DNA from 4 places in the Bacillus sp. LH1 genome. Region 1 is predicted to be linked to each of the others. Evidence: riboswitches for the same ligand, from Rfam matches in the RefSeq annotation. Region 1 holds a riboswitch; each other region holds the start of a gene.
The links. Region 1 has a riboswitch for S-adenosylmethionine ahead of ACX9TM_RS16735 (hypothetical protein). Riboswitches for the same ligand answer to the same signal wherever they lie in the genome.

Region 1 (3,151 bases):
ATGAAGTTAGTTATTCCGAAGCAACATGGTGCATGGGCCATGCTTGTTATTCCTTTTTTATTAAGTGTCATACTTGGGAAACCTACTATTTATCATATTCCATTGTTTTTAGCGTGGTTCTTTATCTATTTAGCTACGTACCCATTTCTTACGTACATAAAGCAAAGACGAAAAAAAGAGTTTTTACAAGTTTCCATTATTTATTTTCTTATTGCGTTCCTATTTGGGATGATTTCTTTATTATATGAGTGGCGAATTCTTTTATTCGTAATAGTAATGATTCCATTATTTATAGTGAATATGTATTACGCTCGTCAAAAAAATGAAAGAGCACTATTAAATGATATTTGTGCGATTATTGTGTTTTGTATCGGTGGGTTAATTAGTTATTCCTTTTCAATGAAGCAAATCGATCATACAGCATTATTCATTGCGCTTATTTCATTTTTATACTTTTTAGGTAGTACGTTCTATGTGAAAACGATGATTCGTGAAAAAAATAACCCGAAGTATCGTCTTATATCTTGGGGATATCATATCGTATTAACGATAATCATATTTGTGATTAATCCGTGGTGTTCTCTTATTTTTATACCAAGTGTCATTCGAGCAATTGTGTTGTATGGCAAAAAAATTTCTATTAAAAAAGTAGGAATTTTAGAAATTGCTAATTCTGTATATTTTTTAATCATAACGGCAATAATTATGAAGTATGCCATTTGAAAAAACTTCCCATCAATTGATGGGAAGTTTTTAATCTTTTTCTAAAATGTGAACGGTGTACTCGCAACGTTGAATAGCTTGTTCAACAGCATAAAGTGATTGTTCAATACGAGCGCGATTAAAATCTTTTTCAACTGTTTCGAGCGCTTCTTCTAAACAATTTTTAGCTTCTTGTAATGATTGAAAAGAATCTTGTACATATCCGCGAGCATTTTGATGCATTTCATAATCCTCCTTGCATGTTCGTATATGGGTAGTATGAACAGTAAGGAAGAAAATATAATTTGTTATATTTATTATATTTGTTTGACAATTAAAGTGGAATTACGTATAGTAAGAATTAAGTGAATATTTTCTTATCCAGAGAGGTGGAGGGACTGGCCCGATGAAACCCAGCAACCGCGATGCAGGTGCTAATTCCAGCAGAACATATTTGTTCTGGGAGATAAGACGAAGATATATACGTAACTTCTTCTTATCGGAGAGGTTTTTTTATTGCAAAAAAACCGATTACGAAAATTTATATTAAGAAGAAAGGGGTTGCGCATTACTGTGACACTCGAAAAATACGTAAAACTGCGTAGTACAGTTTATGAATATATGATAGAGCAAGATAAGCCGATATCATTGTTAGATATTCAAGAACATATCGTTTCGCATCATGAAGGAAAATTCACGAAAAAGATGTTGCATCAATTTTATTTATCAAGATTATTAGACGAACTAAAACTGGATGGGAAAATTACATTAGCTGATGAATATCTCTATGCTGAAAAAGGGGTATTGTATAAGGCGAGAAAAGGGAGCTAAGCTCTCTTTTTTTCTTAAAATAACGGAGTATGTAGAGTAAAAGACTGCTAAAGCAGCCTGATACAGGGAATGGTGTTGAGTGTGTAGTGTCAAAAATTGAATGTGCCTGAAAGAGGCAATTCATATCGGCTGCAAATGAAAAGAGACACCTTCGCCGAATAGGTGTCAGTCGTTTTGTCACGTAGACTTGCTACTTAACAGTAATTAGAATAACATGCAGGATTTTTGAAGTCAAAAGGGAATTAAAGGAAGGGGTACAATTATGTACGCTTACTTATTAAAAGATATAACGAAATGGATCCCAAAGTACATTGTAGATAAGGGATATGAATATTATGAAGATGGGCATGTAGAAGATGTTGAAATACAAGATAAAAAAGTGTTTGCTTTCGTTACTGGAAATGCAGGGAATTATGAAGTAGTTATCGATCTCGAAGATTTTTCAGAAAGTAACTGTGAGTGTCCCTATGAAAATTATTGTAAACATATGGCGGCAGTTGTTTATGATATGCAAGGTGCTGGTGAGAGTGCAGTTAAAGAGAAACTGAAAGATTTAGAAAAAGAAGAGTTACTTATATTATTAAATCGATTGTTGCAAAGTTCGAAAAACGTACAAATTGTAGAGAAGTTATTAAAGAAGGAGAAACTTTAACGTATAGAGGGAGTTGTTTTGTAGTGAACGTACTAATTATATATGCTCATCCTAATCCTTCAAGTTTTAACGCGGCGATTTTCAATCATGTGCAAAAAGGACTACAGGAAACAAATCATTCAGTTACCGTACTTGATTTATACAAAGAACAATTTGATCCAGTCCTCGTATTTAATGAAGAGAAGAAAAGACGCGATTTAGTAAATGAAGAGGAAACAGCTCGGTATAGAACGTTAGTAGAAGAAGCAGATACACTTCTATTCATCTATCCAATATGGTGGTGGGGGATGCCAGCAATTTTAAAAGGATTTATCGATCGTATTTTCGTAGCTGGATTTGCTTATAAATATGAAGGGGCTCTGCCGAAAGGATTATTGCAAGGGAAAAAAGCATGGGTTATTAATACGTTAGACTCGCCTCTATGGTACGTCGCATTGTTATATCGATCAGCAGATTGGATTATGATGAAGAGAGGTATTTTACGTTTTTGTGGCATTCGCGATATAAAACGGTCAGTGTTTCAATCTGTGAAAACGAGTAAAGTATCAAAGCGTGAGAAATGGTTATTACAAATAGAAGAAAAGGCTCGTGCATTATGAATGAAGTCGATCGTATTATAAACTGTGTTCAGTATGATGGCGAACTTTTTCGGAAGTATGTTACGTGTTTACTTCAATTGAAAAAATGCAGCGAAACATTTCAGCAAATTCAAATAGAGTTAAGAAATGATTATTTAATAAGAGGAATTTGTGAAAGAGAAGTTGATCAGGTAGTAAGGGGAAGTAAAGAATATGAAACATATTTTCTTCCTAAAGCGTTACAGTGGAATTTTTTGAGGGAACATCCACACCTGATCGGAAAAATTTGCGAAGATTTTTTTGCATTTGAGTCATTACATCTTACGGAGTTAGAGTGGGAGAAGATTATAAATTGCGTGGGAAATAAGTGATTTATTATGTAAAAAAG
Region 2 (3,151 bases), 670 kb from region 1:
TAATCATATGATTTGGATTTTGCATCACGTAAGATATGATTTCCCCACGTTTACGAATAGACCAAGAACTAATATCTTCACCTTTTAACGCAATTTTCCCATTTTTCATTTTGTTTATACCTATAAGACTATGAGCTAATGTGGATTTCCCTGCTCCATTATGTCCTAACAGTGCCACAATTTCTCCTTCATATATTAAAAGGTTTACATTTTCTAATACTTTTTGTTTATTAGGGTATGAAAATGATAAATTCTCCACTTTAAGTAATTCCTTGTTTTTAGCATTCCTTTCTAATATGACTTGTTTCTCCATCCACTCTTTTATAACGTTGCTTACCTTTTCTTTTTGAAGGTTTTCCATTGGATATATTACGTCATTATTACAATCAAAGTGTAATCTCTTTAATGCTTCGATGTAAATAGGCTCTCTTAAGCCAATACGTGGTAATATATTTGACGCTAAGATTTCTTTTGGTGTTCCCATCGCAATGACTTTACCTTCATCAATTAATATAACTTTGTCTAAATCCAGTTTTAAAATTTCTTCTATCCTATGTTCGATAATAACAATCGTTTTATTATACTGCTCATGTATATCTTTCATAAGTTCTATCGTATGTATGGCGCTTAGTGGATCTAAGTTCGCTAATGGTTCATCGAACAATAATATATCCGCATTTGTTGTTAATAAACCAGCAAGAGAAACTGTTTGCTTTTGACCTCCTGATAATTCATGTGGACTTTGTTTATGAAACGTATGCATCTTCACCTTTCTTAATGAGTCCGAAACAATCTTTTTCATGTTATCTTGCTTTACACATTCATTTTCTAAATAAAAAGCTACATCTTCTTCTACTGTCAGACCAATAAATTGAGCATCTTGATCTTGTAAAATTGTTCCTACCTGTTTACTTTGTTCAAAAATACTTCCTTCCCTTGGGTCTTTACCGGCAATTAAAACGTTACCTGTGCTATTCCCTTCGTAAGAAAATGGGATTAGCCCATTTATACAATGAGCTAATGTCGACTTTCCTGAACCACTTCGTCCAGCAATTAGCACTTTTTCCCCAGGGTATATATGAAAGGTAATATCACTTAAAGTAGGCTGCGCAGCATGCCCATATTGAAAGGTGAATTGTTCAAACGAAATAATTGGTTGCATGTTAACATCCCTACTTTTCAATTTTTAAATGTGTATGTTTCTTATTGGATTTCGCCAAACCAATTGTAAGTGGCAATCCAAGTACTAAGAAAACGATGACATCGGAAATTGTTGCTCCTAATACTTGTATAACAATTTTGTCAAATGGTTCTCCCATCACAATAATATCGAATGCCCCAGCAAATATAATAGCAATGACAATACCAACTAGCCCAGTAATTGCTAAATAAGAAATATCCCCCTTGTTAAACGACCCGTTTTTCACACTAAAACCAACTCTTTTTTGAATAAGCCCCATTGAAAAACCAATAATTCCTGAACTAATAACCCATCCCCACCAAATACCCCATCCAGCAATCGTATCTGTTACGGTATGACCGATAAGTCCGATTAACAGTCCTGCCACTGGACCAAATAATGCTCCAAAAACAGTTAATATAGCTAATGCTGGTTTAATAAATGTATTCGGTGCAATAGAAAATCCCCAAAGTCCTAATATCCCGTATAATGCTGCTCCAATACCGATTGCTACTACTAACTTTGTTGATAATTTATTCATGACAATTCCCCTCTCATATTAGTCAACTTTTATTACTCTATATTTAATTTAAAAATGAATTATGCATCGACACTCCCTTTCTATACAACAAAAAAATGACCTCTTACATAAGAGGTCACTTTCTTTCACTTTCAAGAATCCTCTTATCTTTCAAAAAACACATCGTGTCCTCTGCGGAATTAGCACCTTCCTATAAAATTGCATAGGGGTTGCTGAGGTTTCTTAGGGCCGTTCCCTCCACCTCTCTGGATAAGTATTAATTTGTAATTCGTATTATGGCACTAAAGAATGTAAATTTCAACACTTTTCTTACTATTTTTATTTTTTATTAAATAGCGCATTTAAATCATTGTATTCTTATCGGAATTATGAAATAATGAATTCAAAATCGTTTCGGGGAGGAATGCATTATGAAAGTTATTGGTTTGATTGGAGGATTAAGTTGGGAATCTACATCATTATACTATAAACATATTAATACACTTACACTCTCTCAATACGATCAAAATGCGAAGCTAATTTTATATAGTATGGACTTTGGTGAAGTAACTACTTTATTACAAAACCATCAATATGAAGAAGTGAAAAATGAACTAGTTACAGTTGCAAAGAAAGTTGAAAAATCTGGGGCTGAATGTTTATTAATGTGTTCAAATACTGTACATCTATTTGCCGAGGAGGTAGAACAAGCAATATCTATCCCGCTTCTTCACATTGGTGATGTAAGTGCTAAAGAAATGGTAGAACAGAATATAAAACGTATCGGACTATTAGGAACAAAACAAACGATGGAGCAAGATTTCTATAAATCACGATTAGCGAAATATAACATTGAGACAATTATCCCAAATGACGAGGAAAGAACTTTTATCCACCATGTCATATTAGATGAATTAAGTAGAGGGATCATTTCAGAAACATCTAAAAAAAGGTTATTACAAATTACAAAATCATTAATTCAAAACGGCGCTGAAGGTGTATTATTAGGCTGCACTGAAATACCTTTACTCATCTCCCAAAATGATCTTGCTGTTCCCGTTTTTGATACTGCTTTTTTACATGCAAATACTGCTGTACAATTTGCTGGATAAGAATACACAAGCATAAAGGTGAGAACCTCTATGCTTGTATACAGTTACGACTAATTATCCCGCTATTTGCAGGCAGTAAAGCCCCACCAATTAAAGTTTTACTTTATTCAAAAGAGATTCAATAACTGCAATCGCTTCTTTTGAACCACCACATTCTAAAAAGCTATCATTAAGTTTTCTTATACCATATTTATACTTTTCATTTGAAAGTACATCTGTTACGGCCTCTTTTAAAGTGTGTACATTAACATGTTCTTTCAATAATCTATGTGCCGCTTCAAGCTCAGTTAATCTTTGCGCTATCATTGGCTGATCTTTATCATGCGGTATTATTACAAA
Region 3 (3,151 bases), 2.3 Mb from region 1:
TTCCGATTTTTTGTCTCGCTTTTGCTAGTTCTTTTGTCGATAACGTTGTTAAGTCTTGTTCGTTTACAATGATATTTCCTGTCGTTGGTTTTTCTAATAAATTTACACATCGAATCAATGTACTTTTACCAGCGCCACTATACCCAATGATTCCAAATACCTCGCCTTTTTCTACTTTAAGGGAAGTAGACTTAAGAGCCTCAACATTCCCTTTTTTTGTTGTAAATACTTTGGATATGTTTTTTAATTCAATCATTATCGTCAGCTCCTACCAAGATGGTAAAACTGAACCATCAAATTTTTTCTCGATAAACTCTTTTACTTCTTTAGATTGATAAGCTTTCTTTAATTTATTTACAACGGCATCATCTTTATTTTCAGTACGAACAACAACCCAGTTCACATAGGGTGAATCTTTTCCTTCGCGGAAAATAGAATCTTTCGCTGGACTTAATTTTGCACCTAATGCAAAGTTTGTGTTAATTGCAGCTGCTTTCACTTCACTTAGTTGCGTTGGTAATTGAGATGCCTCTAATTCGACAATCTTTAATTTTTTTGGATTTTCAATTACATCTTTTGCAGTCGCTTTTTCTGTAGCCTTTGGATCAACTTTTAAAACCCCTGCTTTTTCAAATAATTTTAAAGCTCGAAGTTCATTCGTTGGGTCATTTGGTACAGCAATTGCATCGCCCTCTTTTAAGTCTTTTACATCTTTTATATCTTTAGAATATACACCCATAGGGAATGTTACTGTTGAAAATACTTCAGCTAATTTCATATTGCGTTCAGCTTTAAATACATCTAAATACGATTTCGTTTGGTAGCTATTTACATCAAGGCTTTTTTCATCTAATGATACGTTTGGCGCTACATAATCATTAAATACTTTTATATCAATTTCGAGGCCATCTTTTGCTGCAACTTCTTTTACCTTTTCAAAAATTTGTTCATGTGGTCCACCTGTTACACCGACAGTAATCTTTTTCTCGTCTAATTCTTTTACCTCTTTATCTGAACTCACACTACATGCGCCTAATAATAATACTGCTCCGCTTACAATGCTTAATAATACCTTTTTCATCTATAAATCCCCCTTCATATACGTTCCAAAATAAAAAGCACCTCCCAAAAAATAAGAGAGGTGCCGAATAGACGAAATAGATTCCTCTCTTATCTTCCAAAACGAAAACTCGTTTTGCAGGAATTAGCACCTTAGCTTATACGTCATAAGCTCGGTTGCCGGGCATCATCGGGCCAGTCCCTCCGCCACTCTTGATAAGAGTATGTGTATGTAGTTTTGAATATGGTACTAATAGTAAATCGTACAAAAAGAATTGTCAATGATATTTTCAGAATATATTTTATTTTAAGGTAATCGAAACGTTCCCCTTTTTATGTCCTTTTTCTACATATATATGAGCTTCAGCAATTTCTTCTAATCGGTAAGTTCTATCAATAACAGGCTTTAGCTTTTCTGTTTCAGCTAGTTGTTTTAGTAGGTTCATATCTTCTTTACTGACTTTTGCCATCATTCCGTTCACAGATACATATTTTCCATTAGGCATTAATGCATCTGTACAAAGAGACTTATTATATTTTCCAACTGCATCAAATATAATATCATAGTGCTCGCCCCGCTTAGTAAAATCTTCTTTCATATAATCAATTACGTTGTCTGCCCCTAAAGCTGTTACTAAATCGAAATTCGAACTACTACAAATGGCTGTGACAGTCGCCCCGAAGTATTTCGCAAGTTGTACGGCAGCTGTCCCTACTGACCCAGAGGCGCCGTATATAAGTACTCGTTGCCCTTTTTTTATCTGTCCTTTTCTAAGGAAGTGCAATGCTGAAGTTCCGCCAAAAGGAATAACGGCAGCTTCTTCATATGTCACATTGGTAGGTTTTAATGCTATTAATCCACTTTCATGCACGCATGTGTATTCGGCATAACCACCAAGGTTTAGTTCTGTTAATGCAAAAACTTGATCTCCTTTTTTAAATTGTGTTACATCTGTTCCAATGTCTTCGATTTCACCGGATAACTCTACGCCAAGTATAGGTTTTCTCGGTTTTCTGAAACCTAATATGATCCGCATAGGAATCCAAAATAAGAGGGGGCTATTAAAGCCACGTATTCTACAATCTCCAGTCGATACACTTGTTGCGTGAATTTTAACTAATACTTCATTTTTTTTAGGTTTAGGCTTTTCTATATTTTGAAGTTGGAGAACATTAGGTGGTCCATACTTTGTGCAAATAATAGCTTTCATAATGACCTCCTGAAATGAGTTGTTATTATTTACATCATATTTAAACTTTTTCTCAAACATGTTGCTATATAGGAAATAAATTTAAAGAAGAATATTACGAATTATATAGATTTCATAGGAAAAGAGATGATATTATTTTTGGGAAGGAGGGGACGTTATGAAAAAAATTATTTTAATTTCAAGTTTAGTACTTGCAGTCGGTCTAGGAGTAGGGTGTAGTAATGAGAAAGCAAAAAAGACTGATGAACCGAAAAAAGAAGCTGTGCAGAAAGAAAAGGAATTAACAGCGAAGGATGTTTTTAATAAAGCGAATGAAGCTTTTAAAAACGAAGAAAATGTAACGATGACATATGATGTGGGAATAAAGGCTGAAGGAACAGAGATGAATGTAATAAAGGCCAAAATGCAATTAGAGCCGAAGAAAAAAAATTCTCGTTCTGAAATGAATGTTTCTGGTACAGAGGTTGTTGTTTATGATGTGGGTGGCAAAATTGCTGGTCAGTTGAAAAATCCTAATACGGGTGAAGTTATGTCTGTACCAGAGGAACAATTAAATGCTAACGGAATGAATGCGACTCAAGGAATGGTAGATAATTTAGAGATTCCATCGGAAATTTTAAATAAAGTGAAGATGGAGAAAAGTGGAGATAATTATAAGCTGAAGTTTGCATTAAAAGGGCAAGAGACAGAGAGTATGTTAGCTAGTATGGATGAAAAGCAGAAACAAATGCTACAAGGCCAAAATGCAAAGATAGAAGAAATAGATGGAGAATATATTATTACAAAAGATTTTAAATATGAATCAGCAAAGATAGATATGGTTATGAGTAGCAATGGTGAGGATAAAGCGCACATTATTACGGATGCGAAGTTTACATCGT
Region 4 (3,151 bases), 1.8 Mb from region 1:
ATTGTCGGTCTATTAATAGCGAATATTTTCCAACCAGGAAAAGGCGTAAATATGGAGCAGTTAACAAAGACAGATATTTCGAAATATACACATACGACAGAGCAAGTACAAAGTCATTCATTTGCAGATACATTTGTAAATATTGTTCCAACGAACATTATGAAGTCGTTAGCTGACGGAGATATGCTAGCTATTATCTTCTTCTCTGTACTATTTGGTTTAGGTGTAGCAGCAATTGGTGAAAGAGGAAGACCAGTTCTTCAATTTTTCCAAGGTGTGGCTGACGCAATGTTTTACGTAACAAACCAAGTTATGAAATTTGCACCATTTGGTGTATTTGCACTAATTGGTGTTACAGTTTCTACATTTGGTCTTGCTTCATTAATTCCATTAGGGAAATTACTAATTGTCGTATATGGAGCAATGATCTTCTTCGTCGTAGTTGTCTTAGGACTTACAGCGAAAATATTTGGAATTAACATTTTCCAATTCTTTAAGATTTTAAAAGACGAGCTGATCTTAGCGTATTCTACAGCAAGCTCAGAAACAGTTTTACCAAAAATCATGGAGAAAATGGAGAAATTCGGTTGTCCGAAAGCAATTACATCTTTCGTTATTCCGACTGGTTATTCATTTAACTTAGATGGATCAACTTTATATCAAGCAATTGCGGCTATTTTCTTGGCGCAAATGTACGGTATTGATTTATCTATTACACAACAAATTACATTATTACTTGTATTAATGGTTACATCAAAAGGTATCGCAGGTGTACCGGGCGTATCATTCGTTGTATTATTAGCGACACTTGGTACAGTAGGTATTCCACCTGAAGGCTTAGCGTTCATTGCTGGTATTGACCGTATTTTAGATATGGCTCGTACAGCAGTTAACGTTGTAGGAAACTCTTTAGCAGCTGTAGTTATGTCTAAGTGGGAAGGTCAATATGACGCTGAAAAAGGACAAGCTTATTTAAAAGAGATTTCTGAAAAGGGTCAAGCGGCTTAATTATAATATGAACAAGCTCTCACATAATATGTGGGAGCTTTTCTGTATATAGAAGAGGAGCAGACATAATGAAACGAAAATATGGTGACGGTTCTTCGTGGAAGAGACTAATAGAAAAGAGTTATACGGTTAAGCAAGTGGAAGAGGGAATGCTCGGAATACTGGATATAAAAAAGGTGAGAGAGCCTAGTTGTAAAGAATATGATGGTGAAGAACTTTGTATTGCAGCAGATCAGTATACGTGGATTCAATATTTCATAGACGGGAAAAACTTTGCGATTACCGCTATGTTAGATGATCAGAAAAAATTAGTGCAATATTATATCGATGTGGCGAAAGAATATAAAATAGACGATCGTGGTTTACCGTATTTTGATGATTTATATTTAGATGTAGTATTATTATCTAGCGGTAAGGTGTATGTATTAGATGAAGAGGAGCTAGAGGATGCTTATAAAAGTGGTGATGTCACGAAGGAAGAGTATGAGCTAGCATGGCACACTACGAAATGGATATTAGCAACAATAAAAAATAGTGAATTTTATTGGATTTCAATATTGGAAGAAGAAATCGAAAAGTTAAAATGATTGTTGTATTCAAATTTTTGTATAATTACCAAAAAAATCTATACAAAAAATAATTGACTTTTGTTTTGTAAGCGAGTAAAGTTAGGGAAGAAATTATTATTAAAAAATAAATATGAAACCTTCTTATAAAGAGAGGCGGAGGGACTGGCCCTACGATGCCTCGGCAGCGGACTCGATTTCAGAGTGCTGTGCCAAATCCAGCAAGCGTGTGCTTGAAAGATGAGAAGAGTGTTTCTTATAGATGTATAAGACCTCTTCTCATCGGAAGAGGTCTTTTGTTATTCATTAGAAAAAGGTTGAAACTAGGGAGAGATGGTACTTTGAAAGAAACGAGAGGAAATGGTTTAGCTTTATTACCACTTGGAATATTTTTGGCGCTATTTATTGGTTCTGGAATTATTACAGGTGATTTCTATAAATTGCCGATACTTGTAGCGATTTCAATTGCTGTAGGAGTCGCTTTAGTGATGAATCGTAAAGAAAGTTTTAATGTGAAAGTAGAGCGGTTCGCTAAAGGTGCAGGAAATCCGGATATTATGATTATGGTATTAATTTTTGTGCTTGCAGGTGCGTTTTCTGAAACTGCTAAAGGAATGGGCGGAGTAGACTCAACTGTTAATTTAGCGTTAACTATTTTACCGCCAGGATTTATCGTAGCTGGAATCTTTGTTATTGGTGCATTTATTTCATTAGCGATGGGAACTTCAATGGGAACAATTGCAGCATTAGCGCCGATTGCTGTAGGTATTAGTGGTCAAACTGATATCTCAATTGCGCTTGCAATGGCTACTGTTGTTGGCGGAGCGATGTTTGGTGATAATTTATCATTTATTTCAGATACAACAATCGCAGCTGTTCGTTCACAAGGAACAGAAATGAAAGATAAGTTTAAAACGAACTTTTTAATTGTGTTACCAGCGGCTATTATTACAATTGTACTATTAGTAATAGTTACTTCAGGAAGTGACACGCAGATTAAAGCACATAGCTTTGATTGGATAAAGATTTTACCGTACGCAGGAGTACTTATTACAGCGCTACTTGGCTGGAATGTACTTATTGTATTAACTGGTGGAACTGTACTATCTGGTGTTATCGGCCTTATAGATGGAAGTTACACGTTAGAAAGTTTCTTTAAAAGTGTAACGACTGGAATGGGCGGTATGATGGAGTTAGTATTACTTGCTATATTAATTGGCGGTATGGTTGAATTAATCCAATATAATGGTGGTATTCAATATTTAATGAATGTATTAACACGTAATATTCGTTCGAAAAAAGGAGCGGAATTTGGTATTGCTGGTTTAGTGAGTATGACGAATATGTGTACAGCGAATAATACGATTTCAATTATCTTTACAGGCCCGCTTGCAAAAAATATTGCAGATCAATATGAAATAGATCCTCGTAAATCAGCGAGTGTATTAGATCTTTTCTCATGTTGTGTGCAAGGATTAATTCCGTACGGTGCCCAAATGTTAACGGCAGCAGGATTTGCAGCGTTATCTCCGGTTGAATTGTTGCCATATGCATTTTATCCAATCTTAGTTGGAGTA

Region 2: linked by a shared signal. The riboswitch ahead of ACX9TM_RS13275 (ECF-type riboflavin transporter substrate-binding protein) and the one ahead of ACX9TM_RS16735 (hypothetical protein) in region 1 are both predicted to bind S-adenosylmethionine.
Region 3: linked by a shared signal. The riboswitch ahead of ACX9TM_RS01060 (MetQ/NlpA family ABC transporter substrate-binding protein) and the one ahead of ACX9TM_RS16735 (hypothetical protein) in region 1 are both predicted to bind S-adenosylmethionine.
Region 4: linked by a shared signal. The riboswitch ahead of ACX9TM_RS07615 (Na+/H+ antiporter NhaC family protein) and the one ahead of ACX9TM_RS16735 (hypothetical protein) in region 1 are both predicted to bind S-adenosylmethionine.

What each region holds. Positions count from the first base shown of each region.
Region 1 covers NZ_CM175007.1:3,232,362-3,235,512, reverse strand. The annotation lists gene ACX9TM_RS16745 (YwiC-like family protein) at 1-723, shown strand; gene ACX9TM_RS16740 (hypothetical protein) at 754-945, opposite strand; SAM riboswitch class I at 1,077-1,175, shown strand; gene ACX9TM_RS16735 (hypothetical protein) at 1,276-1,533, shown strand; gene ACX9TM_RS16730 (SWIM zinc finger family protein) at 1,796-2,185, shown strand; gene ACX9TM_RS16725 (NAD(P)H-dependent oxidoreductase) at 2,209-2,784, shown strand; gene ACX9TM_RS16720 (hypothetical protein) at 2,781-3,134, shown strand.
Region 2 covers NZ_CM175007.1:2,567,007-2,570,157, reverse strand. The annotation lists gene ACX9TM_RS13280 (ABC transporter ATP-binding protein) at 1-1,162, opposite strand, end outside; gene ACX9TM_RS13275 (ECF-type riboflavin transporter substrate-binding protein) at 1,173-1,721, opposite strand; SAM riboswitch class I at 1,862-1,977, opposite strand; gene ACX9TM_RS13270 (aspartate/glutamate racemase family protein) at 2,132-2,812, shown strand; gene ACX9TM_RS13265 (macrolide family glycosyltransferase) at 2,903-3,151, opposite strand, start outside.
Region 3 covers NZ_CM175007.1:185,672-188,822, forward strand. The annotation lists gene ACX9TM_RS01055 (methionine ABC transporter ATP-binding protein) at 1-256, opposite strand, end outside; gene ACX9TM_RS01060 (MetQ/NlpA family ABC transporter substrate-binding protein) at 269-1,081, opposite strand; SAM riboswitch class I at 1,168-1,282, opposite strand; gene ACX9TM_RS01065 (NAD(P)-dependent alcohol dehydrogenase) at 1,362-2,270, opposite strand; gene ACX9TM_RS01070 (DUF6612 family protein) at 2,428-3,151, shown strand, end outside.
Region 4 covers NZ_CM175007.1:1,441,760-1,444,910, forward strand. The annotation lists gene gltP (glutamate/aspartate:proton symporter GltP) at 1-1,008, shown strand, start outside; gene ACX9TM_RS07610 (ribonuclease FAU-1 family protein) at 1,077-1,595, shown strand; SAM riboswitch class I at 1,716-1,821, shown strand; gene ACX9TM_RS07615 (Na+/H+ antiporter NhaC family protein) at 1,916-3,151, shown strand, end outside.